4 regions of the Streptomyces sp. FXJ1.172 genome follow, and region 4 is predicted to be linked to each of the others. Evidence: riboswitches for the same ligand, from Rfam matches in the RefSeq annotation. Region 4 holds a riboswitch; each other region holds the start of a gene.
What was found. Region 4 has a riboswitch for cobalamin ahead of A6P39_RS38620 (enoyl-CoA hydratase/isomerase family protein). Riboswitches for the same ligand answer to the same signal wherever they lie in the genome.
Positions count from the first base shown of each region.

Region 1 (6,960 bases), 1.5 Mb from region 4:
GGAATGAAAGGCAGTCCTTGCGGCGCGCCCGACTCGATGAGCCGCCAGAGCGCGTCCGTGTCCGCGTGCTGTTCGATCAGGTCGCCGAGCCGGTCGAGCTGCTCCTCGCGCAGCGCGGCGAAGGAGGTGTCCGGCGCGGGCACGAAACGGCGGCCCGCGGCAGCGGCCACCTCGCGCAGGAAGGCCCGGCGGAAGCCGTCCGACTCCAGGGAGCCGTGCCAGTGCGTGCCCCAGGTGTGGCCGGCCCGGCAGCCGTCCAGGAACGCCTCACCGCCCTCTACGGAGGCGACCCCGTGGTGGATCTCGTACCCCTCGACCCGCTCCCCGAGGGCCTCCCCCCGCGGCCGGGTCAGGGTCTTCTCGCGGGCGAACCGCACCCGTACGGGCAGCAGCCCGAGACCGGGGACCGCGCCGGCCCGCGACTCGACCTCGTCGTCGATGTGCTCGCCGAGGATCTGGAAGCCGCCGCAGACGCCGAGGATCGGGCGTCCTTCGGTGGCCCTTGCGACGAGCGCCTCGGCCAGCCCGCGCTCCCGCAGCCACTCCAGCGCCCGTACGGTCCCGCGCGTGCCCGGGACCACCACCAGGTCGGCGTCCGCCAGCTCCTCCGGGCGGTCCACGAACCGCACCACGACGCCCGGTTCGGCGGCGAGCGCGTCCACGTCCGTGAAGTTGGACATCAGCGGGATCGCGCACACGGCGACCCGCAGTACGTCCTCACCGACGGGCGGAGTCACGGCCGACTCGCGGACCGTGCCGCGCAGCGAGACCCTCCCCCACGCTCGGCTTCGCTCGCGCGGGGGGACCCCCATCCCGTCCTCCTCGTCGATGCCGAGCCCGTGCCGGAACGGCAGGACACCGTAGGTGCGCCGCCCGGTGAGGCCCTGGAGCATCTCCAACCCGGGCTCCAGCAGGGAGACATCGCCCCGGAACTTGTTCACCAGGAACCCGGCGACCAGCTCCTGGTCCTCGGGCGAGAGCAGGGCGACCGTGCCGAAGAAGGAGGCGAAGACACCCCCGCGGTCGATGTCGCCGACCACGAGCACGGGCAGCCGCGCGTTCCGCGCGATCCCCATGTTCACGATGTCGGTCCGGCGCAGATTGATCTCGGCCGGGCTGCCCGCGCCCTCACAGATCACCGCGTCATACGTGCCCCGCAACTCGGCCAGGCAGTCCAGCACCGTGCCGAGCAGCCGCTGCTGCCGGCCGCCGTGGTAGCCGCGTGCGCTCAGCTCGCCCACCGGCTTGCCCAGCAGCACCACCTGGCTGCTCTGTTCGCCGCCCGGCTTGAGCAGCACCGGGTTCATCAGCGCGGTCGGCTCGATCCGGCACGCCTGGGCCTGCATGGCCTGGGCCCGGCCGATCTCCGCGCCCTCGCGGGTCACGAAGGAGTTGAGCGACATGTTCTGCGCCTTGAACGGCGCCACCTTCACGCCCTGGCGCACCAGCCACCGGCAGATCCCGGCCGTCACGACGCTCTTGCCGGCGTCGGAGGTGGTGCCGGCGACGAGGAGTCCCCCGTTCACTTCCCACGTCCCTTCGGGCTCTTGACGCTGCTGATGATCAGGCGCGCGGCGACCGTGGTGCCGAGCGCGAGCAGGCCGACGCGGCGGGAGAGCCGCACCGCCCGGTCGATGTCGGTGACCTGGACGGCCCGGCCCGTGTCGCCGCCCAGTACGGGCCGGTGCTCGACGCGGCCGCCGTAGGAGAGCGTGCCGCCCAGGCGCACGCCGAGCGCGCCCGCGAAGGAGGCCTCCACGGGCCCGGCGTTGGGGCTCGGGTGCTTGCGGGCGTCGGCCTTCCAGGCGCGCAGGGCGCCGCGCGGGTCGGGTCCGGCCACGGCGGCGAGTACGGCGGTCAGCCGGGCCCCCGGCCAGCCGGCCACGTCGTCGAGGCGGGCGGAGGCCCAGCCGTAGCGGCGGTGGCGCGGGGACTTGTGGCCGACCATCGCGTCCAGGGTGTTGACCGCCCGGAAGCCCAGCAGCCCGGGCACCCCGGCCACCGCGCCCCACACCAGGGCGCCCACGACGGCGTCGGAGGTGTTCTCGGCGACCGACTCGACCACGGCCCGGGCGATCCCGTCGGCGTCCAGCGCCTGCGGGTCCCGGCCGCACAGGTGCGGCAGCCGCGCCCGCGCCGCCTCGACGTCCCCGGCCGCGAGCGCCCGCCCGATGGTGCGCGCCTCCCGGGCGAGCGAGGTGCCGCCGACGACGGCCCAGACGGCTGTGGCGGTCAGTGCCGCGGAAGCGGTGGGCGAGGGGCGCACGGCGCGTGCGGCGACCGTGCCCAGCGCGACGGCGCCGCCCGCGCACACGACGGTGTGCAGGGCGCCCCAGCCGCGGTGGTCGTGCCACAACGCGCCTTCCAGGGCTCCGGCCGCGCGCCCGAACACGGCGACCGGGTGCCCGCGGCGCGGATCGCCGAGAAGCAGGTCGCCGAGAAGGCCGGCGGCGGCGCCGTACGCGTAGGAGCGATCGGCACCCATCGGCTCAGCCGGCCGTGGGAGCGGGAGCGGGCCTGGTACGGGTCCTTCGGCAGCAGCCGGGCATGGCGATCGATGTCCTCACTCAGGGTGTCCGCGCCCTGGTTCGACGAGATTCGGCGGTGAGAGTTCCTGGCTCCCGGGGGGTTCTTCCCCGGTGACAGTGGCGGGACCGCGCCGGATTCGCACCGGCTTCCTCTCTTGCCGCCGTACATGGCCCGGGCAGTCCACCACGTGCCCGGAACGGCCGTCAACCTGCCCTTGACCTGCAGGGGGAGAGTGTGCCGATCCCCACATCGCGGGGCGCCCGCGGCCCTTGGGCACGGCGAAGGCTCCCCTTCCGCGAGGAGCGGAGGGGGAGCCTTGGCGATGCCGGGTTCGCGGCGCCCCGGCCGGGTCACGCGGACGCTCGGGTCTGCGCGACGACGGCCAGGCCGCCGAGACGGTCAGGACTTGGAGACGATCAGGTAGATGCCGTACGCCACCGCCGCCGCGCAGGCCGCGAAGCAGACGTAGGCGCCGGTGACGGCGAGGGCGGCGGAGTCGCCCTCGGCCGCGGCCCGCTCGCGCCGGGTCAGGCCCCTGACGCCGAGGGTGAACAGGACCACGAGGCCCACCGTGGCCAGGAGGCTGACGCCGAAGACGGAGCCGATGGCCGCCCAGTCGATCTTCATGGGAATGCTTCCTTGTAACCGGAGAGGGTGCGGGTCAGACGGTGGCGGCCGGAGGCGTGGCCGAGGCGGCGGAAGCCGTGGACTCGGCGGCGGCCGGGACGGCGGCCGGGGCGGCGATGGTGGCCGTCAGGCCGTCGCCGATCGCACCCGCCGGCGGCGGGGTCACCGCGGCGATGGCGGTGGTCACCACGCCGGCCGGCTCATCGGCCGCGGCGACGACGTTGGTGTGGTCGACGACCTCGCGGCGGGAGAGCTTCCAGATCGCGGCGCTCGCGGCGATCAGGAAGACGGCGACCACGGCCGTGCCCCAGTCACCGAGGCCGGTGACGGACTCGGCGCCCGCGCCGACCAGCGCGGCGGCCGGGAGGGTGAGGACCCAGGCGATGGCCATACGGGTCGCGGTGGACCAGCGGACCACGCCGCCCTTGCGGCCGACGCCCGTGCCCATCACCGCGCCGGAGACGACGTGCGTGGTGGACAGGGAGAAGCCCAGGTGGGAGGAGGCCAGGATGGCGGTGGCGGCGCTGGTCTGGGCGGCGAAGCCCTGGCGCGGCTCCAGGTCGGTCAGGCCCGTGCCCATGGTGCGGATGATGCGCCAGCCGCCGATGTAGGTGCCGAGCGCGATGGCCAGGCCCGCGGAGAGGATGACCCAGGTGGGAGGGTTCGAGCCGGGAGAGACGGCGCCGCCCGCGACCAGCGCGAGGGTGATGATGCCCATCGTCTTCTGGGCGTCGTTGGTGCCGTGGGCGAGGGAGACCAGGCCGGCGGAGGCGATCTGGCCGACGCGGTAGCCCTTGCGGGAGGCCTCGCCCTCGGTCCTGCCGCCGAGGCCGTAGGACAGCCGGGTGGACAGCATGGCCGCGACGCCCGCGACGACCGGCGCGGCGACCGCCGGGAGCAGCACCTTGGTCACCAGCACGTCCCCGTGCACGGCACCGAAGCCGGCGGAGGCGACCGTGGCGCCGATCAGGCCGCCCATCAGGGCGTGCGAGGAACTGGACGGCAGGCCCACCAGCCAGGTCAGCAGGTTCCAGAGGATCGCGCCGACCAGCGCGGCGAAGATGACCTCGGGACGAATGCCCTTTTCGTCGACGAGACCTTTGGAGATCGTGTTGGCGACCTCCACGGAGAGGAAGGCGCCCACCAGGTTCAGGACGGCCGACATGGCAACTGCGATCTTGGGCTTCAGGGCGCCTGTCGAGATGGTGGTGGCCATCGCGTTGGCGGTGTCGTGGAAACCGTTCGTGAAATCAAACGCGAGTGCGGTTACCACCACAATCGCGAGGATCAGCGAGAAGCTTTCCATTTACCCAGGCAATCGTTCGAGGTCGTTGGGAGGTTGAACGTAGGCAACCTGGGTGAACGGAAGGTGAACTGGGGCGGGCTTGGGGGTGTCCGGAGAGGGTTGGCGGGATTCCGCTTGGCGTCGGTGTGATCCCGTTCGGTGCGCGCACCCCGGGCGCCCCTTGGCTACTTGCCCCGCGCGAAGCTCCGCAGCCGGCCGGCCGGGCCGTTGAAGAGATTCTGGTCACCCGGCAGGCCGCCCCGGATGTCGTACTGCCAGAACGTCCAGTACCGCCAGCCGCCCGGCAGCGGCCCCGGGCTCGAGTCGCCGTGCCGGGCGATCCACAGCGGGTTTCCGGAGGAGAACGCACGGCTGTTGCCGGTGCAGAGCTTCCACCACTGGCTCGTCGTGTAGATCACCGGGCGGCGGCCGGTCTCCTTCCTGACCTCGTCGCTGAAGGACCGGATCCAGCGGACCATCCGCTTCTTGCTCAGCCCGTAGCACTTGCGCTTCTTGTTGTACGGGTTGTACTCGACGTCGAGCGCGGGCGGCAGCGTCCAGCCGTCGGCCTGCCAGTCCCCGCCGTGCTGGACGAAGTACTTGGCCTGCCGGGCGCCGGAGGACTCGTCCGGCAGCGCGAAGTGGTACGCGCCCCGCACCAGGCCCGCCCCGCGCGCGCCGTCGTACTGCTCGGAGAAATAGGGGTTGCGGTACCCCGTGGACTCGGTCGCCTTGACGTAGACGAACCGCGCGCCCTTCGAGCGGGCGGCGGCCCAGTCGACGTGCTGCTGGTGCGACGAGACGTCGTGCCCCCGCAGAGATCCCGAAGCCAGTTCCGGGGGGCCGGCCGCCGCGGTCGCGGTGCCCGCGAGGACGAGCGCCGCCGTCGCCGCCGTGAGGACACCGGCGCGGCGACGGAGAAGGGTGCGTTCACTGGCCATGCGTCTCCCCGGGTCGGCGGACGCGGGGCGTCCGGCGAGCAAGAGGGATCATTCAAGGCCGGATGATCACCGAATTGGCGTCTCTTTACGGCGATTCGTGGCGACTTACGCCCATTCGGAGGGCGCTTCGGAGGGTCCTTCGGGGCTGCCCCGGGACTGCTTCGGGAGGCTGCTGCGGATGCCGCTCCGGAACCGCGCGGGCGCGCCCTGCCCGCGCCGCGCCTGGCGGCCCCCCGCCCCCGGCGGCCGCCACCTGGCAGGATCGCGGCATGGCTGAACAGCGGTGGGACGCGGAGCAGGGACGGTCGCCGGCGGAACTGGAACAGGCCTGGGCGGCAGTGGTCGCGACGGCGCGGCGCAGCGTAGCCGACGCGCTGGTGGTCGGCACCTCTGGCAATGTCTCGGCACGCGTCGGGGACGTCGTACTGGTCACCCCCTCGGGTGTCCCCTACGACCGGCTCGCCCCGGACGACCTCACCGGCGTCGACCTCAGCGGCCACCAGGTGCTGGGCACCCTCGTGCCGACCAGCGAGCTGCCCATGCACCTCGCCGTCTACCGCGCCACCGACGCCCGTGCGGTCGTCCACACCCACGCCGTGCACGCCACCGCGGTCTCCACCCTGGTGCCCGAACTCCCACCGGTCCACTACATGACCGCTGCCCTCGGCGGCCCCGTCCGCGTCGCCCCCTACGCCACCTACGGCACCGAGGAACTGGCCGCGAACATGCTCCGCGCCCTCACCGGCCGCTCCGGCTGCCTGCTGCAGAACCACGGCACGATCACCTACGGCGCCACCCTCGACCAGGCCTACGACCGCACCGCCCAGCTGGAGTGGATGTGCCGCCTGTGGCTGGCGGCCGCCAGTGTGCCGGGCCTGACCCCGTCCCTGCTGACCGAGGCCCAACTGGCACAGGCGGGGGAGCGGTTGCGGGGGTACGGGCAGCGGAAGTGACCGCGGCCGCTCCCCGAGTCCCTTCCTCATCTCCCTTCCTCATCCTTTCCCTCCGGTGGTGCCGAGCCCTCCTCCGGTGGTGCCGAGCCGGCCCGTACCACCACGCCCTTCACCCGGCCACCTCCGCTCCGCTGGCCGGGGGAGGCGGCCCCGACGACACTGGACAGGTGCGCCCAGTCAAAGCGACCGCCACCGCAGTCACCGCGGTCCTGGCGGCCGGCGCGGCATCCGTCGCCGCAGGCCGGCTCGCCAGCGACGCCGCGCTCAAGGCACCCGCGGGCCGCCCGCTGCCCACCGAACCCCGCCTGACCGTGCACGGCACCGCCGCCGGCCGGATCACGCTCACCCGAGCCCTCGCCGCCCTGCGCCCCGGCAGCTACGGTCTCGCCGGGGACGGCGTCCACGCGGTCGTCGGCCCCGTCCTGGACGCTGCCCCGCACAGCGCCGACGCCGTCGTACGGCGCCTGGAACGCGTCACGCACGGCACCCTCCGCCCCGGCGACGCGGTGTGGCTCACCCCGAACCTGTACGTCGGCAACCCGCGCACCGCGCTCGGCCTCGACCACGCCGACATCGACGTGCCCGGCGAACTGGGCGCCCTGCCCGCCTGGTTCGTGCCCGGCGC
Region 1 is NZ_CP119133.2:7,036,364-7,043,323, forward strand. Features, by position in the region: gene A6P39_RS31600 (cobyric acid synthase) at 1-1,526, opposite strand, end outside; gene A6P39_RS31605 (cobalamin biosynthesis protein) at 1,523-2,485, opposite strand; cobalamin riboswitch at 2,587-2,729, opposite strand; gene A6P39_RS31610 (hypothetical protein) at 2,929-3,156, opposite strand; gene A6P39_RS31615 (inorganic phosphate transporter) at 3,191-4,462, opposite strand; gene A6P39_RS31620 (lysozyme) at 4,627-5,382, opposite strand; gene A6P39_RS31625 (class II aldolase/adducin family protein) at 5,652-6,335, shown strand; gene A6P39_RS31630 (alpha/beta hydrolase) at 6,503-6,960, shown strand, end outside.
Region 1: another riboswitch for cobalamin. It lies ahead of A6P39_RS31605 (cobalamin biosynthesis protein); the one in region 4 lies ahead of A6P39_RS38620 (enoyl-CoA hydratase/isomerase family protein).

Region 2 (6,960 bases), 330 kb from region 4:
GGTCACCGCCTCCGCACAGGACGGGCGCCTGGCCGTCACCGTGCACTCCGCTCGGCAGTCCAGCCTGACCTGGCCGGTCTCCGGCACCGACCGGAGCACGCAGGAGCTGCAGGTTCCCCGAGGTGAGGGCCTGACCATCCCGGTCGCCGACCGCTGGTGGAACTCCGCATCCGCAGGCCTGGCCGGAACCGAGGCCGCCATGGCCGGCGGCCTGACCATGCCCTTCTGGGGCACCAGCCAGTCCGGGCGGCACGGAGCCAGCTACATCGTCCCGTCGGACATCGGCACCACCCTCAAGGTCGTCTCCGACCACGGCCGTCTGCACACCGAGACCGAGCACGCGTTCTCGCCACAGCAGGACACGGAGAACTACACGGTGACCTTCGCGCTCACCGACGGCTCCCCGGTGGCCGCGGCACGCGACTACCGCGCCTGGCTCCAGGACCAGGGTGGCATCACCACCTTGCGACAGAAGATCGCCCGCAATCCCGAAGTGGCCAGGCTGGTAGGCGCGTTCCATGCCTACACCTGGGGCCAGGCGCGCACCGCCGAAGGCGTACGCCGCCTTTCGGAACTCGGCATCGACCGCATGTGGCTGGGCTACGACGCCGACGGCAACCCCATGAGCCGGCAGGCCACGCGCCTTGCCCAGCAGGCCGGTTACCTCGTCGGGCCCTACGACTCCTGGGCCAACGCGCAGGATCCGGTATCGGCCGACACCTCGGTGTCCAAGTGGCCCGCCCCCGTATGGCAGGACGCCTGCGTCCGCAACACGGACGGCACCGTCCTCACCGGCTTCGGCAACCGCGGCTGCTACGTCAGCTCCGAGGCCTTGCGGCGCGCCGAGCCCTCCCGGCACTACCTGGCCGACCGCACCCGGGCCATGACCGCCAACGGCGCCGCCGGCTACTTCCTGGACGTCGACGCCGCCGGGGAGCTGTTCACCGACCACTCCCCGGCGCACCCCATGACCCAGGCCCAGGACCGCGACAACCGGCTCCAGCGCATGGCCTGGCTTTCCGGCAACCGGCACCTGGTGCTCGGCTCGGAGGCCGCGGGATCCTGGGCGAACGGGGTGCTGGACTTCAGCCACGGCTCGGGCACCCCGGTCGACGACCGGCTGTGGAAACTGGAGAGGGACCGGCAGACCTGGGGCGGCTACGCGCCCTACAACGCGCCGGGGATCTTCTTCAAGCCCGTCCACCTGCCGGCCGACGTCGCGAAGGCGATGTACGACCCGAGGTACCGGGTGCCGCTCTACCAAACGGTCTTGCACGACTCGGTCATCAGCACCGAACGCTGGGAGCTGTCCTGGTCGAAGCTGCCGGACCAGAGCCGCACGCGTGCCCAGCTCGCGATGCTGTACAACGTGCCGCTCAACCTGGTCCTCGACCAGTCCGAACTGGACCAGCACGGCGAGCAGATCGCCGCGCTGCAGAGGTACTTCGCACCTCTCCACAAGGCGGCGGCAACCGAGCCGATGACCGACTTCCGCTGGCTGACGAACGACCATCTGGTGCAGCGGACCACCTTCGGCGACGGCGCCCTGACCGTGACCGCCAACTTCTCCGCCGCGCCCCACGGGGGACTGCCTGCCGGATGCGTCGACGCGACGATCAAGGGCGGCCGGGCACACCGCTTGTGCCCCGCAGGTCTGTGATTGGGCGGGTCCGGCGCCACAAGCGGGAGCGCTCGGTGTCGTACACCCTCGTGGAGCGCGCGACACGCTGACCGCTGCGCGCGGCGGCCGGACCTCCCGCCGAACGCCCTCGCGGGAGCCGCTCAGCCGCGGGCCACGAGATCAAGTACCTGCCGGGCGTGGGCGAGGGAACCGTCGACGGTGTCGACGGCGTACATCGAGTCGACCATGAAGTGCTCGATACCCGTCCGCTCGTGGACCCGTTTGATGGTCTCGGCGACCTGGGTCGTGCGGGTGCCGGCGTCGATGTTCACCCGTAGGACCGTGTCGATGGCCTCCGGGTCCCGGCCGGCCTGCACGGTGAGCCGGTCGAGCAGGGAGCGCTGGGCGATCAGTCCGTCGATGTCGACGTAGCTGGGAACGACGCACAGCGGCAGCCATCCGTCGCCGCGCCGGGCGACTCTGCCGAGCGCGCGCTCGGACAGGGCACCCAGGTAGAACGGGGGCCGTGGCCGCCTGGCCGGTTTGAGTGGTGAGTGGTGCGGCGGCACCGACAGCTGGACCCCCTCGTAGTGCGCCGGGTCGGTCGTCCACAACGCTTCGAGGGCGTCCAGCAGTTCGTCCATGCGCGCGCCCCGGCGGGTGAAGTCGAGGCCGGCCGCCTGGTACTCCTCGGGCGACCAGCCGACCCCGAAGCCGGGCAGGAGGCGCCCGCCGCTGATCAGATCGATGGTGGTCAGCGAGCGGGCCAGCTGGACGGGCGGATAGAGAGGGGCGATGAGCACGTGGCTGCCCAGGAGCACCCGCCGGGTGGCGCCGGCGGCGACGCCCAGCAGGACGAACGGGTCCGCGGCGGAGTTGAGTTGCTCGGGGATGGTCGCGCCACGCCCGCCGTAGCCGACGACCGGATCGACCGCGGCGAGGTTGCGGTCGCCCACCCAGAGGCTCGCGGCTCCCGCCTCCTCGACGGCGGAGGCGAACGCCGCTGCGTGAGCCACGCCGGAGGCCTGCCGGTGGAACTGGGGGAGAGCGAAACCGAGCTTCACGACTTTCCTCTTCCTCGCCGGCATGTATGACCTACGGCGAGTTCATAACACCTTCCTCGGCGGCCGGTGTGCCGGAGGCGTCTTGCGCGGATTTGGTGCGCGGAGATCCGGCCACGGGTTCTGTCAGGGTCGGTGAGCCCATGGAAATAGGGGACATGAGGTGTCCGGATTGGCCCGTAGTGTCGTGCTGGAAGCCGTAGAAGGGACACCATGCCATGCGCGTAGCAGTCACGACGCCCACCGGAAACGTCGGGCGCCACGTCGTCTCCATGCTCCTGAGAGCCGGGATCCGTCCGCTGGTCCTCGCGCGCGATCCCGGCCGGCTCGATGCTGCCGTCCGGCGCGAGGTCGAGGCGGTCGCGGTGGACCAGCGCGACCGCCAGGCCGTCGTCGCTGCCACCGCCGGGGTCGACGCTCTGTTCTGGGTCGACCCACCGTCGACGGGTGACGATCCGCTCGCGGACTATGAGCTGGCCACGGCGAGCGTGGTGAGCGCCGTCAGGGCGAACGGCATCGAACGGACGGTCTTCCAGAGCAGCGTCGGTGCCGAGAAGCGCCACGGGGCCGGCGAGATCGACGGCCTCGCAGGAACCGAACTGGCCCTCGACGCCCTCGGCGCCACGGTTACGCACCTGCGGTGCGGCTACTTCTTCACCAACCTCATGCTCCAGCTCGATGCGGTCCGGGCGGGCGCGATTCCGGTGATCCTGCCTTTGGACCAGGCCCTTCCCTGGGTCGCGCCACGCGACATCGCGGAGGTCGCCGTGACACGCCTCCTGTCGGCCGACTGGTCCGGACGCCGTGTCCAGGCCGTCCACGGCCCGGCCGACCTCACCTGGCCCCAGGCCGCCGAGACGGTGTCCGCCGCCACCGGCCGCCCGCTGCGTGCCGAGCGTGTCAGCGATGACGCGATGCGGAACCTGCTGCACGCATCCGGGATGTCCGCCGGCCTGGCCGAGGCAGTCATCGGGATGTCGACCGGGCTGAGGGACGGTTTCGTCCCGGAACAGCCGCGAACCCTGCGCACCACCACACCGACCACTCTGGCCGCCTGGGCCTACGACGTCCTCCGCCCCGCACTGTGAGTGACCTGCCCCTTCAGCGGAAGGGCGGCTGCTCGGCCGCGATGGCAGCCTCAGCCGGCGTCGGCCGCGCCGGCGCTCCAGCGTTCCTCGACCTTGGCCAGGCGCCAGTAGGCGATCGCCGCGGCCCAGACGACCACGAACAGGCCGACGATGACGTAGCCGACGTTGTCCAGGTCCAGGCCCGCGATCCAGCCGGTGACGTCGTCGCTCAGGCCGAGCTTGTCGTGCAGGACGCCGACCAGTTCGATCGTGCCGACGAAGAAGGCCACCGCGATGGACAGGCCGGTGATCGTGAGGTTGTAGAACACCTTGCGGACGGGGTTCGAGAAGGCCCACTGGTAGGCGAAGTTCATGAACGTGCCGTCGAGCGTGTCGAACAGGCTCATGCCGGCGGCGAAGAGGAGCGGCAGGCACAGGACGGCGTACCAGGGCAGGCCGGCGGCGGCGCCGTTGCCGGCCAGGGCGAGCAGCAGGACCTCGGTCGTGGTGTCGAAGCCGATGCCGAACAGGAAGCCGAGCGGGAACATCTGGCCGGGCCGGCGGACGGACTTGGTGAGGCGGCCCAGGATGCGGTTCATGAATCCGCGCGCGTCGAGGTGGGCCTCCAGCTCCGTCTCGTCGTACTGGCCGGCCCGCATGGCGCTGAAGACGCGGAGGATGCCGAACAGCGCCACGAGGTTGAGGGCGGCGATGAGGTACAGGAAGCCGCCGGAGACCGTGGTGCCCACCGTGCCGAGGATCTGGTGGGTGCGGGAGCCGTCGTTCATCAAGGTGCCCGCGAGCTTCGCGCCGCCGGCGACCAGCGCGGCCAGTGCGACCACCACGCTGGAGTGCCCGAGCGCGAACCAGAAGCCCACCGACACCGGCCGCTGACCGTCGGCCATCAGCTTGCGGGTGGTGTTGTCGATGGCGGCGATGTGGTCGGCGTCGAAGGCGTGCCGCATCCCGAGGGTGTAGGCCGTGATGCCCAGGCCGACCCCGAACGCCTTGCTGCCGACCTCGTAGTGATGAGGGACCACGAGCAAGAAGAGGATCCCGAAGGCGACCACGTGCAGGGCGACGACCACGGCCAGCAGGCCGGCGGTTCGGACGGTGTCCTCACGGCGCCAGCGGAACGACTTGGCGGCGGTGGTTTCGGGCACACCTGGGGACAGGGTCATACGGTCACGCTCCAGCACCTCGTGGATCAGCTTCGTGATGCCGTGGCCGGTCTCCTGGCTGACGGGTCGACGCTCCCGCCCCTGCCTTCCCGGCCGTGAGGCCAGTGGCAACGCGTGGGGCGAGAACTTCCCGATCACAGTGGCGAGGGCCGCTCCGGACTGAGCCTTTGAGGGGCTGTCACCGGTCTTCCCGAACACCACGGCCCTGTCACCCTAGAAGGTGGCGGCTCGTACCTGCAAGCCTGCACAACTGATCAGATATCGCGGCTCGAGTGCCGGTGGCTGCGATGATGAGTACATGCATCTCGTCCCCGCGGAACGCTCCGGGCAGCGCACCATCGACGGCCACAGGGTCTGCGATGCCATCGCCGCCGTCGGCGAGCCCGAGCGTGTGCGCGCCTGGGCCGATCGCTTCACTCTGCTCTCCGACCCCGGACGTCTGTCCCTGCTGCTCGCCCTCCGTGAGGCCGGACCCATCGCCGTCTCCGATCTGGCCGTCGCCACCGGTATGCGGGACACCGCGGTCTCCCAGGCCCTGCGCCTACTGCGCACCGCGGGCATCGTCGAGGGCGACAAGGACGGCAGGATCGTCCGCTACCGGCTCGTCGACGGCCCGATCTCCGACTTGCTGCAACACTGCACGTCCCGCGAGCCGGAAGCGGACGGTACGCCGCTCCGCTAGGCCCTGGGCCGCCCGAGCACCGATCGGTCCTGGACCGGCTGCCGCAGGGCTAATGCGTGCTCGGTCAATCGGTGTGCACGCACGCCCGGCCGGGTGTCCCGGTCACCGCTGCAATCGCTGCCTGCGGTACGTGCCCGGCGTCACCCCGTAGGCCGACTTGAACGTACGGTTGAACACCGCGGCGTCACTGAAACCCCACCGCCTCGCGATCTCGCGCGCACTGCGCTGCGCCTGGGACGGATCGGCCAGGTCCGCCCTGCAGTGTTCCAGGCGGCTTTCGCGCAGGAACGTGCCGACGGTGAGCCCGTCCCGCTGGAAGAGGTGGTGCAGGTAGCGCAGCGAGATGTGGTTGGCGGCGGCGATCGAGGCCGGTGACAGGTCGGCGTCGCGTAAGTGGTCGGCGACGTACGCCTTGATCTCGCGCAGCAGCAGGTCCGGTCCCGAGGGGACGGCCGCCGGCGAGGGGCGCACCGGTTCGGACGGGTGCCGGTCCGTCTCGCCGTGGAGGAATGCGGTCTCGCTGTCGAGGAAGGCCGTCGCGAGGCTGACCGCGGCGGTGCCCCACCACGCGGTGTGCCGGGCATCGACGGACGGCACGTGTGCGGCGAGCCCCTGCACGAAGGACGACAGGAGGGCCGCGGGCCCCGACCGGGTCGGCGCGGGACGCCCGGACACGTCGTGCAACACCGCGCCGGGCAGCGGCAAGGCCGCTTCGGGCAGATGCAGGACCAGCGCCCGGACCGGGGGACCGGCGGTTTCGGCCGAGAGCCGGACGCACAGGGAAGGCTCCCGCAGCATCACGGTGCCGGAGTCCAACCGGACAAGCCGTTCATCACGGTCGACGACCAGCGGCCCGCGCGTCGCGAAGACCAGGTGCCAGGTCCGCGGCGCACTGGCGGCGCACCGGGCCTCCAGCTCCACCACGGCCGGCGACGCGGGCGGGCTCAGCAGGGACAGCCGCACCGGCCCGAGGTCGAAGTGGTGCCGCTGGCCCGCACTCGTGCCGGGCTGTCCGGCGGCGGGCTTTTGAAGGCGAGTGCCGGTGGCGGACGCCGTGCCGTACGCGGTCTCACGCTCGTCCGGGCCGGCCGAACCGCCGTGAGCCATCATGTTCCGATCCCCCTGAAGCGTGCATGAAGTGCCGTGCGCACCTGCGGCGCCGCGACCGGCCGCACGTGTCGTGGACCGAAGGCCTGTCGTGCGCGGGGCCTTCTGCCCCGCCGCCCCGCTCCCCTCCCACGGGACGGCCCGCGCGGCGGCCCCGCACGTCGACCTGACCCGGCTGCCCACAGGTGCTGACCCCGAGTCTGTGCGGGGCTGACGGCACCGGCCAGCGCTGCCCGAAAGT
Region 2 is NZ_CP119133.2:8,866,912-8,873,871, forward strand. Features, by position in the region: gene A6P39_RS39885 (glycoside hydrolase) at 1-1,660, shown strand, start outside; gene A6P39_RS39890 (TIGR03619 family F420-dependent LLM class oxidoreductase) at 1,783-2,685, opposite strand; gene A6P39_RS39895 (NmrA family NAD(P)-binding protein) at 2,901-3,770, shown strand; gene A6P39_RS39900 (HoxN/HupN/NixA family nickel/cobalt transporter) at 3,821-4,930, opposite strand; cobalamin riboswitch at 4,958-5,147, opposite strand; gene A6P39_RS39905 (ArsR/SmtB family transcription factor) at 5,229-5,612, shown strand; gene A6P39_RS39910 (helix-turn-helix domain-containing protein) at 5,715-6,722, opposite strand.
Region 2: another riboswitch for cobalamin. It lies ahead of A6P39_RS39900 (HoxN/HupN/NixA family nickel/cobalt transporter); the one in region 4 lies ahead of A6P39_RS38620 (enoyl-CoA hydratase/isomerase family protein).

Region 3 (6,960 bases), 4.9 Mb from region 4:
TCCCGGCCCGAGGGAGACGAGTAAGTGCAGGTTTCATGACATGTCCATCTTGCGAGGCCCGCTGCGGGGCCGTAACTTCCGGCTGCTCGTCTCCTGCAATTCCATATCCGTCACAGGGTCCTCCATCGCGACCGTGGCGATGCCGTTCGCAATCCTGGACGTCGGCGGTTCCGCAGGCGACATCGGTCTGGTCGCGACTGCCAAACTCCTGCCTCTGGTCGCGTTCTTGCTCATCGGCGGTGTCATCGCCGACCGCTGGCCGCGCCACCGGGTCCTCGTCGCGGCGAACGTGCTCCAGGCGGCCACCGAGGGAACCACGGCCACCCTGGTGATCAGCGGTCACGCCCACATCTGGCAGCTGGCCGCGCTGTCCGCGCTCAGCGGCATCGGTGTGGCCGTCAGTTACCCGGCCGCGCAGGGACTGCTTCCCCACACGGTGCCCTCCGAGCACCGCCAGCAGGCGGTGGCGGTGGACCGGGTGTGCCGCAACACCGCGTCGATCGGCGGTGCCGCGGTCGGCGGCACCCTTGTCGCGTTCTGGGGCGCGGGCACCGGCCTCGCCATCAACGCCGCGAGCTTCGCGATCGCCGGCGCCCTGCGGTTCCGGATGAACTTCACGGGGGTGCCGCGGACCAGGAGGACCGACTTCCTCGCCGAACTGCGCGACGGCTGGCGCACGTTCGTCTCCCGCCGCTGGCTGTGGGTGACGGTGGCCCTGTCCGCGGTCGTGACCACGATCAGCTCGGCCCTGGTCAGCGTGCTCGGTCCGCTGGCCGCCCATCTGTATCTGGGCGGTTCCGCCGGCTGGGGCCTCGTCGTGGCCGCCTACGGCGCCGGTGCGGTCGCGGGCGGACTGGTGATGCTCAGATTCCGGCCGAGCCGGATACTCCTGACGGGCGTTCTGTCCTTTTCCGCGCTCACCCCGCTGTTCCTCGCCCTCGCCTTTCCGGTGCCGGTGCCGGTCGTCGGCGCGCTTTCATTCGTGGCGGGCGGGTGTCTCGAAGTGTTCGAAGTCAGCTGGGCCGTCGCCCTGCAGCAGGAGATCCCGCCGCAGGAGCTGTCCCGGATCTCCGCGTACGACGCCCTCGGGAATTACTCGCTGAGCCCGGTCGGAACCGCCGCCGCCGGCGGGCTGGCGGGCGCGTTCGGCGCCCCTGCGGTCCTGGCTTCCAGCGGCATTCTGGTCGTGCTGCTGGGCGCCGTGGGGGCCCTGATTCCCGAAGTGAGAGGGCTGCGCAGACGTCCCGCGGGCCCGCCGGAGCAAGCCGGGTCCGGTGCACCCACGGAGGAACCGGCCGAAGCTGGACGCCCCCGCACGGCTGATGATTAAGTACGTCCCGACGATGCGTCACTGCTTGCCGACATGTGGAGAATTGCGTGGCCCGTGCATTGCCCGTGGAAGTCGCCGATGCGGGGTTGGCGGAAAAGCTCACCCAGAACATGGAACAGGTCGAGGAGCACCTGCTCGCGGCAGTGGCGACGGAAAACGAACTGCTGGCCACGTCGGCGCGTCATCTGATCAGTGCCGGCGGAAAGCGGCTGCGGCCTTTTCTGGTGCTCCTCGGCGCCCAGTTCGGGAGCGAGCCCGACCTCGGGCCCATACTGTCGGCGGCCGTTTCGATGGAACTCACCCATATCGGCACGCTGTACCACGACGACATCATGGACGAGGCCACCATCCGGCGCGGAGTGCCGAGCGCGCACGCCCTGTGGGGTTCCTCGGTCGCCGTGCTGACGGGGGACTTCCTCTTCGCCCGCGCGTCCCAGCTCATCGCCGAACTGGGCCAGTCCGCGATCGAGCTGCACGCGAGGACCTTCATGCGGCTCTGCGAGGGGCAGTCCGCCGAGACGGCCGGGCCGCAGTCCGACTCCGACCGGCTCAACCACCACATCGGCGTCCTCAGCGACAAGACGGCCTCCCTCTTCTCCGCCTCCGGCGAACTCGGCAGCATGCTCGCCGGCGCGCCCGGCGACGTCACCGTACGCATCGGACGGGCCTGTGAGGCCTGGGGCGTCGCCTACCAGCTCTCGGACGACGTGCTCGACGTCACGAGCGCGGCCGGCGAGAGCGGCAAACCCCCGGGTGCCGACCTGCGCGAGGGCGTCCCCACCCTGCCGATGATCTACGTGCTGCGTTCGTCGCTGCCCTCGGACCAGCGGCTCGTGGAGCTGCTCCGCTCCGGCCAGTTGACCGACCCCGCCCTGCACGCCGAGGCGCTGAGTCTGCTCCAGGAGCACCCGGCGATCGACATGGCGCGCGCGGAGGTGCAGAAGTGGGCGAACATCGCACGGCGGGAGATCCGGGATCTGCCCAGCTCCCCGGCGCGCGACGTGTTCGAGGCGCTCTGCGACTTCGTGGTGACGAAGACCCTCTGAACCCGCCGCCGCCCAGGGGGAGAACCGGCGATCCGGAATCCGGACGAGGTCTTCCACTGAGGTCGTCCGTCACCTAGATTGCCTGCGCATTACACAGGTGATCGCATGACCCAGGTGATCAGCGAGGGGACGGAGCCGTGGCATGTCCGATACGCCAGAAGTGAGACCACCGGTGGTGACACCGGTCCGCGTGATCATCGGCCTGTGTCTCGTCGCGCCCTTCGTGGCGATGCTGTGGGTCGGCTCGTACGCCAAGACGGACCCCGCGTTCATCGGGATCCCGTTCTTCTACTGGTACCAGATGCTGTGGGTGCTGATCTCCACCGCACTCACCATGACGGCGTACCAGCTGTGGCAGCGCGACCAGCGCACCCGCGCCGGCCGGAAGGGCGGTGAGGCGAGGTGAAGAACGGGGTCAACGGCGTCGCGCTCGGCGTCTTCATCTTCTTCTTCCTGGCCGTCACGGTCATGGGCTTCCTCGCCGCCCGCTGGCGCAAGGCCGAGAACGAGCACTCGCTGGACGAATGGGGCCTGGGCGGACGGTCGTTCGGCACCTGGATCACCTGGTTCCTGCTCGGCGGTGACCTGTACACGGCGTACACCTTCGTCGCCGTACCGGCGGCGGTCTACGCGGCGGGCGCGTCCGGCTTCTTCGCGGTGCCGTACACGATCCTCGTGTACCCGCTGATCTTCACCTTCCTGCCCCGCCTGTGGTCGGTGAGCCACCGCCACGGCTATGTCACCACCTCCGACTTCGTGCGCGGCCGGTTCGGCTCGAAGGGCCTGTCGCTGGCGGTGGCGCTGACCGGCATCCTCGCGACGATGCCCTACATCGCGCTCCAACTCGTCGGCATCCAGGCGGTGCTGGATGTGATGGGCGTCGGCGGCGGGGACAACACCAACTGGTTCGTGAAGGACCTGCCCCTGCTGATCGCCTTCGGTGTGCTGGCGGCCTACACCTACTCCTCCGGCCTGCGCGCGCCCGCCCTGATCGCGTTCGTCAAGGACGCCCTGATCTACATCGTCATCGCGGTGGCGATCATCTACATCCCGGTCAAGCTGGGCGGCTTCGACGACATCTTCGCCAAGGCGGGCCACGCGTTCAGCCAGGTCAACCCCGCCACCGGCAAGCCGCGCGGCGCGCTCGCACCGCCGCAGGCGGGCCAGTGGACGTACGCCACCCTGGCCCTCGGCTCCGCCCTGGCCCTGTTCATGTACCCGCACTCGATCACCGCGACCCTGTCGTCCAAGAGCCGTGACGTGATCCGCCGCAACACCACGATCCTGCCGCTGTACTCCCTGATGCTCGGCCTGCTGGCCCTGCTGGGCTTCATGGCGATCGCGGCCGGGGTCAAGGTCAAGAACGGCCAGCTGGCGATCCCCCAGCTGTTCGAGGACATGTTCCCGGACTGGTTCGCGGGCGTGGCCTTCGCGGCGATCGGCATCGGCGCGCTTGTCCCGGCGGCCATCATGTCGATCGCGGCGGCGAACCTGTTCACCCGCAACATCTACAAGGACTTCATCAAGCCGGACGCCACACCGAAGCAGGAGGCCCAGGTCTCCAAGATCGTCTCGCTGCTGGTGAAGGTCGGCGCCCTGGCCTTCGTCCTCACCATGGACAAGACGGTCGCGATCAACTTCCAGCTCCTCGGCGGCATCTGGATCCTGCAGACCTTCCCGGCGCTCGTCGGCGGCCTGTTCACCCGCTGGTTCCACCGCTGGGCGCTGCTCGCCGGCTGGGCGGTCGGCATGCTCTACGGCACGATCGCCGCGTACGGCGTCGCCTCCCCGACCCAGAAGCACTTCGGCGGCTCGGCGAAGGAGATCCCGGGCATCGGTGAGATCGGCTACATCGGCTTCACGGCGTTCGTCCTGAACGTGGCCGTCACGGTGGTCCTCACCCTCGTCCTCAAGGCCCTGAAGGCCCCCGAGGGCGTGGACGAGACCAAGCCGGAGGACTACACGGCGGACGCGGGAGAGCCGGGGGTCGAGACGGAACTGGCAGGCGCCGTGCTCTGAGCCGCGCCCCGGAGGGGCACTGCGCGAGCAACCGCGAACGACCCGCAGCGGGCCGCCGGGGAACGAACCCACGGCGGCCCGTTCCGCATGCCGCTCGTCATACACAAGTTGACGCTCTGAAGCCAGCGCAACACACAACAGACACAACATCTGGGGGTGCCACGACAGCCCGGCACTAGATGTATGCTCATCCTCGCTGTCGTCGCAGGGGAATCCGGTGCGAATCCGGAACTGTCCCGCAACGGTGTACTTGTGCGCATCCGCGCCCAGGAGTCAGTCCGAGGACCTGCCGGCAGCGTGCGCCCGGCCGTCCGGCCCGGGTGCCTTCCGACGTCCGGGCCTCGTGGAATGGGCCGGTGGACGCGACGCGTGCGCGCTCGTGGCTGCCCCCTGCCCTCCGCAAGGCCCCCGTGCCGAGCGAGGGAGAGTCCCACGTGACCATCGCGCCAGCAGATCCGGCTTCAGCCAGCGGCCTGGACACCGACGGTCCCGGTACCGCGTTGCTGCGGACCCTGACCGAGCTGACCGCCGACCTCCCCGACGCCGACCCCGGCCGGGTCGCCGCCGCCGCGCTGCGCGGCCGGTCGGCAGGCGCCGACGAGGCGGAGCTGCGGGAGCTGGCCACGGAGGCCGCCGCCGGGCTGATTTCCGAGGACCCCGCCTACTCCCGGCTGGCCGCCCGGCTGCTGACCCTCTCCATCCGCGCCGAGGCCGCCTCGCAGGGCGTGACGTCCTTCACCGAGTCCGTCGCGGTCGGCCACCGCGAGGGCCTCATCGCCGAGCGCACCGCCCAGTTCGCACGGCTGCACGCGGCCCGCCTCGACGCGCTGGTCGACGTGGCGGCCGACGACCGCTTCGGCTACTTCGGCCTGCGCACCCTGCACAGCCGCTACCTGCTGCGCCACCCGATCACCCGCAAGGTCATCGAGACCCCCCAGCACTTCATGCTGCGGGTCGCGAGCGGCCTCGCCGAGGACGACAGCGTCCGCTCCGTCGAGGAGGTCACCGCGCTCTACAGGCTCATGAGCCGCCTCGACTACCTGCCGTCCTCCCCCACGCTGTTCAACTCCGGCACGCGGCACCCCCAGATGTCGTCCTGCTACCTCCTCGACTCCCCGCTGGACGAGCTGGACTCCATCTACGACCGCTACCACCAGGTGGCCCGGCTGTCGAAGCACGCCGGCGGCATCGGGCTGTCGTACTCCCGGATCCGCAGCCGCGGTTCGCTGATCCGCGGCACCAACGGGCACTCCAACGGCATCGTGCCGTTCCTGAAGACGCTGGACGCCTCGGTGGCCGCCGTGAACCAGGGCGGCCGGCGCAAGGGTGCGGCCGCGGTGTACCTGGAGACCTGGCACTCCGACATCGAGGAGTTCCTGGAGCTGCGGGACAACACCGGTGAGGACGCCCGCCGTACGCACAACCTGAACCTCGCGCACTGGATCCCGGACGAGTTCATGCGCCGGGTCAACGCCGACGCCGAGTGGTCGCTGTTCTCCCCGGCGGACGTGCCCGAGCTGGTGGACCTGTGGGGCGCGGAGTTCGACGCCGCCTACCGCAAGGCCGAGGCGGCGGGCCTGGCGAAGAAGACCATCGCGGCCCGCGAGCTGTACGGCCGGATGATGCGCACCCTCGCGCAGACCGGCAACGGCTGGATGACCTTCAAGGACGCGGCCAACCGCACCGCCAACCAGACGGCCCTGCCGGGCCACGTGGTCCACTCCTCCAACCTCTGCACGGAGATCCTGGAGGTCACGGACGACGGCGAGACGGCGGTCTGCAACCTGGGTTCGGTGAACCTCGGCGCGTTCGTCGACACGGCGAGCGGCGACATCGACTGGCAGCGGCTGGACGAGACGGTCCGCACCGCCGTCACCTTCCTCGACCGGGTCGTGGACATCAACTTCTACCCGACCGAGCAGGCGGGCCGCTCCAACGCCAAGTGGCGTCCGGTCGGTCTCGGCGCGATGGGTCTGCAGGACGTCTTCTTCAAGCTGCGTCTGCCCTTCGACTCCGCCGAGGCCAAGGCCCTCTCGACACGGATCGCCGAGCGGATCATGCTCGCCGCGTACGAGGCCTCCGCCGACCTCGCCGAGCGCAGCGGCCCGGTGCCGGCCTGGGAGAAGACCCGTACGGCCCGGGGTGTGCTGCACCCGGACCACTACGACGTGGAGCTGACCTGGCCCGAGCGCTGGGACGCGCTGCGCCGGCGTGTTGCCGAGACGGGCCTGCGCAACTCGTTGCTCCTCGCGATCGCCCCGACGGCCACCATCGCCTCCATCGCCGGCGTGTACGAGTGCATCGAGCCGCAGGTGTCGAACCTGTTCAAGCGCGAGACGCTGTCGGGTGAGTTCCTCCAGGTCAACTCCTACCTGGTGCAGGACCTGAAGAACCTCGGCGTGTGGGACGCCCGTACCCGTGAGGCGCTGCGCGACTCGAACGGCTCGGTGCAGGACTTCGCGTGGATCCCCGAGGAGGTGCGCGCGCTGTACCGCACGGCGTGGGAGATCCCGCAGCGCGGCCTGATCGACATGGCCGCGGCCCGCACCCCGTTCCTGGACCAGT
Region 3 is NZ_CP119133.2:3,663,593-3,670,552, forward strand. Features, by position in the region: gene A6P39_RS16120 (MFS transporter) at 41-1,330, shown strand; gene A6P39_RS16125 (polyprenyl synthetase family protein) at 1,378-2,376, shown strand; gene A6P39_RS16130 (DUF3311 domain-containing protein) at 2,519-2,782, shown strand; gene mctP (monocarboxylate uptake permease MctP) at 2,779-4,395, shown strand; cobalamin riboswitch at 4,579-4,703, shown strand; gene A6P39_RS16140 (ribonucleoside-diphosphate reductase subunit alpha) at 4,830-6,960, shown strand, end outside.
Region 3: another riboswitch for cobalamin. It lies ahead of A6P39_RS16140 (ribonucleoside-diphosphate reductase subunit alpha); the one in region 4 lies ahead of A6P39_RS38620 (enoyl-CoA hydratase/isomerase family protein).

Region 4 (6,960 bases):
AGCCGGATCCGCCACTGCGAGACGAGTTTGACGAGTTCGAAGCGGTAGCCCCGGGCCACCGAGACACGGCCGGTGCCGGCCCTGCGGCCGGGGGCGACGACGGTCGCGGTCATCGGCCGGCCTCCTGCTGCCCGGCGCCCGCCTGGCGCCGGCCGGGGTCCGTCTCCCGCCGTTCGGCACCGGGCTTCCGCTGCCCTGCCACGGTCTTCCGTTCTTCGGCCACGGTCTTGCGCTGCTCGCCGTCGCTCTTCTGCTGTTCGGTGAGGGCGAGGAACGCGGCCTCGAGCGGGGACACCACGGGGGCGAGTTCGCGCAGTGCGATGCCCGCGCCCACGAGCCGTGTGACCAGTTCGTCGAGGTCGGGCACCAGCGCCCGTACGACGAGCGCCTCGACTCCGGGGCCGTCCACCGTCCGGATCCCGGGTGCCTCGGCGGCCAGTCGGCGGGCGGCCTGTGGGTCGGAGGTGACGAGCCGGTAGTCGAGTTCGCGGTTCTCGGCGGCCAGTTTGCTCAGTGGGCCGGAGAAGACGACCCGTCCCGTGGCGAGAATGGTGACTTCGGAGCACAGCGCCTCGAGGTCGTCCATGCGGTGGCTGGAGAGCACGACGCTGGTGCCCTGCGCGGCGAGCCGGTTGAGGACGCCGTGGACGTGTCTCTTGCCGGCCGGATCGAGGCCGTTGGACGGTTCGTCCAGAACGAGCAGCCGGGGCTTGGTGAGCAGGGCGGCGGCGAGCCCGAGCCGTTGGCGCATGCCCAGCGAGAAGCCACGGGTCTTGTCGTCGGCGACGTCGGTGAGTCCGACCTGCTCGAGTGCGGCGTCGACGCCCGCGGTTCGGGCGTCGGCGCCGCGGAGTGCGGCCAGCGCGGCGAGATTCTGCCGCGCGGTGAGCGAAGGGTAGAGTCCCGGCCCGTCGACGAAGCCGGCGACTGCGTCGGGAGCGGCGTACGCCCGTCCGACCGGCGCACCGAGGATCTCCAGGCTCCCGCTGTCGGCGACGGCCAGCCCGAGCAGCAGGCCGAGCAAGGTCGTCTTGCCGGCGCCGTTCGGTCCGACCAGGCCATGGATCTGACCCTGTGTCACATCCAGATCGATGCCTTCGAGTGCGACGACCTCGCCGAAACACTTGGTGATCCCACGCGCCCGGATCGCGAGGAGTGTGTCCATGAGCCCCTTCCTTCACAAGCCTCAAGGAGGTTAAGGAGGGCACACAACGGTGACAGGGGTGGCCGGTTGAACGCTAGGGGAACGGAAGCCGACCGGCACACCCGCTCCGGGTGGCGCTCAGTGTGCCGGGCTGTGCCCCAACTGACCTACGGTGAGGGGAAGTTGGGTGCGTCAGGACCAGAGTGAGAATTCACATATATGAACTTGGCACACGTGGGTGTACGTGGACGCCGCAGCCGTGCCAGACTCGCTCAACGCCCCTGCCACACCTTTGAGTTGGAGGCCACCCATGAGCATTTCCCGGCGTACCGTGCTCGCCGTGGCAGCCGGCGCCACGGCGACCGCCGCCAGTCCGGCACAGGCCGCGCAGACTTCGGGCGAGCGGGTGCCGGCCTCGGACACCCGCACGCTCGAGGCGGCGGCGGACTACGCGGTGGAGAAGCTGCGCGCCGTCGCGCCGGGAGTGAGCGCCTTTCCCATCGGCACGAAGTTCGAGAAGTGGGTCTTCTCGAAGGACGGCGACTGGGTGGGAGGGTTCTGGCCGGGGACCCTGTGGATGGCGTACCTGCGCAGCGGCGACGATGTGTTCCGCAGGCTGGCGCTGGACTCGGCCCGCAGGCTCGCTCCCCGCCGGTACGACACCACCACCCACGACCTCGGCTTCCTCTTCTGTCCGTCCTGGGTCACCGCCTGGCGGCTGACGGGTGACGACACCTGGAGCGCGGGCGCCGTGCAAGCGGCCGATTCACTGATCAAGCGCTACAACCCGCGTGGGCGCTTCATCCGGGCCTGGGGAGCGCTGGACGACCCGCAGAACGCGGGCCGGGTCATCATGGACACGATGATGAACCTCGACCTGCTGGCCTTCGCCGGCCGGCGGACGGGGGACGAGAAATACCTCGGCGTCGCCGTGGAGCACGCCAAGACCGCGCAGCGGTACTTTCCCCGCCCCGACGGCTCGACTCCCCATGTCTTCGACTTCGACCCGGCAACCGGCGCGCCGATCGGCCCGAACACCGTCCAGGGCTACAGCCCTTCCTCCTGCTGGTCGCGTGGACAGGCCTGGGGCATCTACGGATTCACCACCATGTACCGCCGGACCGGCCATCAGCCGTTCCTCTCCACGGCGCGCAGACTCGCCGACTACGCCACAGGGGTGCTGACTCCGGACCACGTGCCCGTGTGGGACTACCGCGCGCCGCAGCAGCCCCATGACATCAAGGACGCGTCGGCGGGTGCCGTGATGGCCTGCGGGCTGCTCGACCTGTCCGCCGCGACCGGCAGCGCGGAGTACCGGCGGATCGCGCTGCGCATCCTCACCGCGCTCTCGGAGACCTGCCTGACGACGAGGTCCACCCGTGCGGAGGCGATCGTCGCCCGCTGCACCCGCAACCGCCCCGCAGAGGACGGCATCGAGGTCTCCCTGCCGTACGCCGACTACTACCTGCTGGAAGGCATCCTGCGCGTGCTGCAGCCGCAGGACGTCGACCGGGCCATCGACCTGTCGACCACGGCCACCGCCACCTCCACCGCCACGGAGATCAACCGCTGAACGCGCCTTCCGCGGACCGCTCCATCGCACGGGCCTCCACGAGCAGCATGCGGGCCAGGCCGCGCGCCTCCTGCGGGGTGAGTGCCGCCCAGACGCCCGGCTCGCCGCCCCGGTCCTCCCCCACGGCCAGGGCGATCCGGCCGACGGGCCGGTCCGGACGTCCGAGGCGCAGGTGCCGTACCTCGATGCTGCGTCCGCACGTGGTCACGAGACGGGACTCGCCCGCCCGACTGTCCTCGGCCCGCCCGAGACGGCCGCCGTCTGCCGTCGTCATCGGTCTCACGCTCCCTTGCCGGTCGGTTCCGGCACCAGCCATCACTTGTCACGAACAGCGCGCGACGTGCGGGAATTGTTCCCGTTCGGCCCGGCGAGCCCCAGTTCGCGGTCGCCGAGCGGGGCGAAGAAGCGGTCCACATCGGCGTCGGAGACCTCGGCGAGGGCCGCCGGAGACCAGCTCGGACTGCGGTCCTTGTCGATGACCTGGGCGCGGATGCCCTCCACCAGGTCGGGGGTGCTCAGGGCGGCGCAGGAGACGCGGAACTCCTGGTCGAGCACCCGCTCCAGCACGCCGAGGCGCCGGGCGCGGCGCATCGAAGCCAGGGTGACCTTCAGGGCGGTGGGCGACTTGGCGAGCAGGGTCTCGGCCGCCTCCTTCGCGCCCGGGTCGCCGTGAGCGAGCAGCCGGCGGAGGATCTCCTCGACCGTGCCGGTCCCGTAGCACAGGTCGATCCACTCCCGCCGCTCGGCCAGCTCCCCCTGCGGCGGCGGCTGTACGTGACGTGCGAGGGCGTCGTGCACGGAGATGGCCGCGAGGTCGTCCACGAGGTCCCGGAGTGCGGCGGAGGGTACGTAGTGGTCGGCGAGCCCGCACAGCAGGGCGTCACCGGCGCCGATCTGCGCGCCGGTCAGGGCGAGGTGGGTGCCCAGCTCACCGGGTGCCAGCCCGAGGAGGTGGGTGCCGCCCACGTCGGGGACGAATCCGATGCCGGTCTCCGGCATGGCGATCCGTGACCGCTCGGTGACGATCCGGACGCTGCCGTGCGCGGAGAGGCCGACCCCACCGCCCATCACGATGCCGTCCATCACGGCGACGTACGGCTTGGGATACTGGGCGATGCGGGCGTTGAGGTGGTACTCGTCACGCCAGAACGCGGCCGAGGCGGTGCCGTCCCCGTCGCGCGCGTCGTCGTGGACGGCGCGGATGTCGCCGCCCGCGCACAGGCCGCGCTCCCCCGCGCCGGTGATGACCACGGTCTCCACCGCCGGGTCGTGTTCCCAGGCGGTCAGCGCCGCGTCGATGCGGCGCACCATCTCGTGGTTGAGGGCGTTGAGGGCCTTGGGCCGGTTCAGGGTGATGTGGGCGGCCCGGCCGGCGGTGTGGAACAGGACCGGTTCGCCGGAGTGCGGCAGACCGGTTCCCGTGGTGCCGGTCATCCGAGCACCTCCGTCAGGCCACGGGCCACGTTGACGCGCATGATCTCGATCGTTCCTTCCGGACTCCGGTGCACCCGCAGGTCTCGAACGATCTTCTCAGTGCCGTACTCGCCGAGGCGCGGCGGGACCGTGCCGGGATCGCACCGGCTTCCCACGGTGCCGGGGTGGCCTTGGCGGCCCGAACACTACGACTTGGAACGCAGCGAGGACTCGTGCTTCTGGTCGGCCAAGAGGATCACCCGGGTCGATGTCGACGAATCCGCCGCCTTCGCCGAGCGGGACCACTGGACCGGTCGCCTTCGGCCGGCCGTCGCCCTGACGGCGCCTCACAGCGAGGCGAGTTCGCCCGCCAGGTCGGTGAGGCCGAGCGAGCCCAGGGTGAGAGCCCCGGTGTGCCAGGTGCGCAGGTCGAAGCCGGCGCCGAGGCGGCGACGGCAGGCGTCGCGGCCCTGCAGCCAGGCTCGCTCACCCAGCTTGTAGCCGATGGCCTGGCCGGGCCAGCCGAGGTAGCGGTCGATCTCACTGGTGCGGCGCGCCGTCTCGCTGCCGTGGTGGGCGGCAATGAACGCGGTGGCGAGGTCCGGGGTCCAGCGTTCGCCCGGGTGGAAGCCGGAGCCGGCCGGGATGGTGAGTTCCAGGTGCATGCCGATGTCGATGATCACGCGGATGATCCGGAGCATCTGCTTGTCCAGGTAGCCGAGGCGGCGGGCGGGGTCGGTGAGGAAGCCCAGCTCGTCCATCAGCCGTTCCGCGTACAGGGCCCAGCCCTCCTTGTCGGCGCTGACCGCGCCGAGAGTGATCTGGTAGGTGCTCAGGCGGTCGGCGGCGGCGGTCCAGCGGGCGGTCTGCAAGTGGTGCCCCGGCACACCCTCGTGGTACCAGGTGCTGACGATCTCCCAGGTGGGAAACGTCTGTTGGCCCAGGGTGGGCAGGTAGGTGCGGCCTGGGCGGCCGAAGTCGAGGCTGGGGCCGGTGTAGTAGGGCGCACCCGAGCTGCCCGGGGGTGCGATGCAGGTCTCGACCCTGCGGATGGGGCCGGAGATGTCGAAGTGGGTGCCGTCGAGGGCGTCGATCGCCTCGTCCATGATCTGCTGGAGCCAGGCGCGGATGTTCTCCTCGCCCGTGATGGCGTGACCGTGCCGGTTCAGGTGGTCCATGGTCTCCCGGACGGTGGCGCCCGGGAGGATGCGGTCGGCCTCGGCCCGCATCTCGGCGTGCGTGCGGTGGAACTCCTCCCAGGCCCAGGCGTAGGCCTCGGCCGGGTCGAGGGCGGCGCCGGTGGCCCAGCGGGCCGAGCGCAGGTAGCGCTCGCGGCCGACGGGGTCGGGGGTGCCGTCCGCGGCGGGCAGGTAGGTGGTGAGCAGCCAGTCGCGGAAGCCGGCCACGGCGGCCGTCGCCCGGTCGGCGGCGTCGTCCAGCTCAGGCCTGAGCCGGTCCGGGCCGGGGGCCACGAAGGTGGCGAACCAGCTTGCGCCGTCGGCCTCTTGACCGGTCCATGCGGCGAGCTGCCCGGTCACGGCGTGGACCTGGCGGGGCGCGCACAGCAGTCCGCGGACGATGCCCTCGGACAGGGTGGCCCGGTAGCCGTCCAGAGCGGCGGGCAGGTTGCGCAGCCGCCCCGCCACGGCCGCCCAGTGCTCGTCGGTCTCGGTGGGCATCAGGGTGAAGATGCCGCGCACCTTGTGCAGGGGCGAGTTGACGTTGCGCAGCTGGCGGAACTCGTCGCCCGCCTCGTGCACGACGAGTTCGGCGGTCAGCCGTTCACGCAGCAGCCGGGCGCAGTTCCGCTCGGCCTCCTCGAACACGATGCCGCGTTTCTCGCCGTCCCGTTCGGCGGCGTCGAGCGCGGACAGGGTGCGCCGGGCCACGTCGGCGAGCGCCTCGGACCCCTCGGGCGAGAGATCCGGCTGCCGGTCGTCCTCGGGGTGCAGGCCGAGCCGGGTCGAGGTCATCGGGTCGAGGGCGGCGACCTGTGCGACGTGGTCGTCGGCGATCCGGCGCGGAGTGTTCGTCATGTCGGCCATGGCCGTCATGCTGACGTACCGTCGCGGACGCTGTCAGCGGCCCGCTTCTGCTTTCGGCCGCCCCTGATCACGCGCCCGGCGGTCTCGGGGACGGCGCCGGGAGGGGGCCTCTGCCGCTGCGGGGTCAGCAGTACGGCGGCTGGTCGGTCAGCGGGCCGTACCCCCGAGCACGACGCCATGGTCCTACGGACGGGTTACGGGGAGCGCGGCGGTCAACTGCCCTCCCGGCGGCTCCTGTTCAGCTGTCTGCGGGCCGCCCGAGGACGCGCCGCAGCCAGCGGGTGCGGGCGTCGCGGGCGTCCCGGCTGAGGGCCGCCAGAGGTGCGAAGGTGTCGAAGCCGTGGTAGGCGCCGGGCCACACGTGCAGTTCGGCCTGGCCCCCGGCCCGCCAGATCGCGTCGGCATAGGCGACGGCCTCGTCCCGGAACGTCTCGGCGGACCCGACCTCGATGTAGGCCGCGGGCAGCCGTGACAGATCCGTGGCGCGGGCCGGGGCGGCATAGGGCTGCAGGTCGGCGGCGCCGTAGCGGTCGCCCAGCAGCGCTTGCCACGCGGTCGCGTTGGAGGTCCGGTCCCAGAGGTCGACGCCGGCCATCTGGTGGCTGGAGAAGGTGTCGCCCCGGTCGTCGAGCATCGGGCACAGGAGCAGTTGCCCGATCGGGGCCGGGCCGCCCCGGTCCCGGGTGAGCAGGGCGAGTGCCGCGGCCAGTCCGCCGCCGGCGCTCTTTCCGCCGACGACGACGCGGTCGGCGTCGATGCCGAGCGCGCTCGCGTGCGCGGCCGCC
Region 4 is NZ_CP119133.2:8,540,258-8,547,217, reverse strand. Features, by position in the region: gene A6P39_RS38640 (ABC transporter permease) at 1-113, opposite strand, end outside; gene A6P39_RS38635 (ABC transporter ATP-binding protein) at 110-1,165, opposite strand; gene A6P39_RS38630 (glycoside hydrolase family 88 protein) at 1,455-2,717, shown strand; gene A6P39_RS38625 (hypothetical protein) at 2,707-2,991, opposite strand; gene A6P39_RS38620 (enoyl-CoA hydratase/isomerase family protein) at 3,033-4,151, opposite strand; cobalamin riboswitch at 4,220-4,349, opposite strand; gene A6P39_RS38615 (DUF885 domain-containing protein) at 4,478-6,175, opposite strand; gene A6P39_RS38610 (alpha/beta hydrolase) at 6,414-6,960, opposite strand, start outside.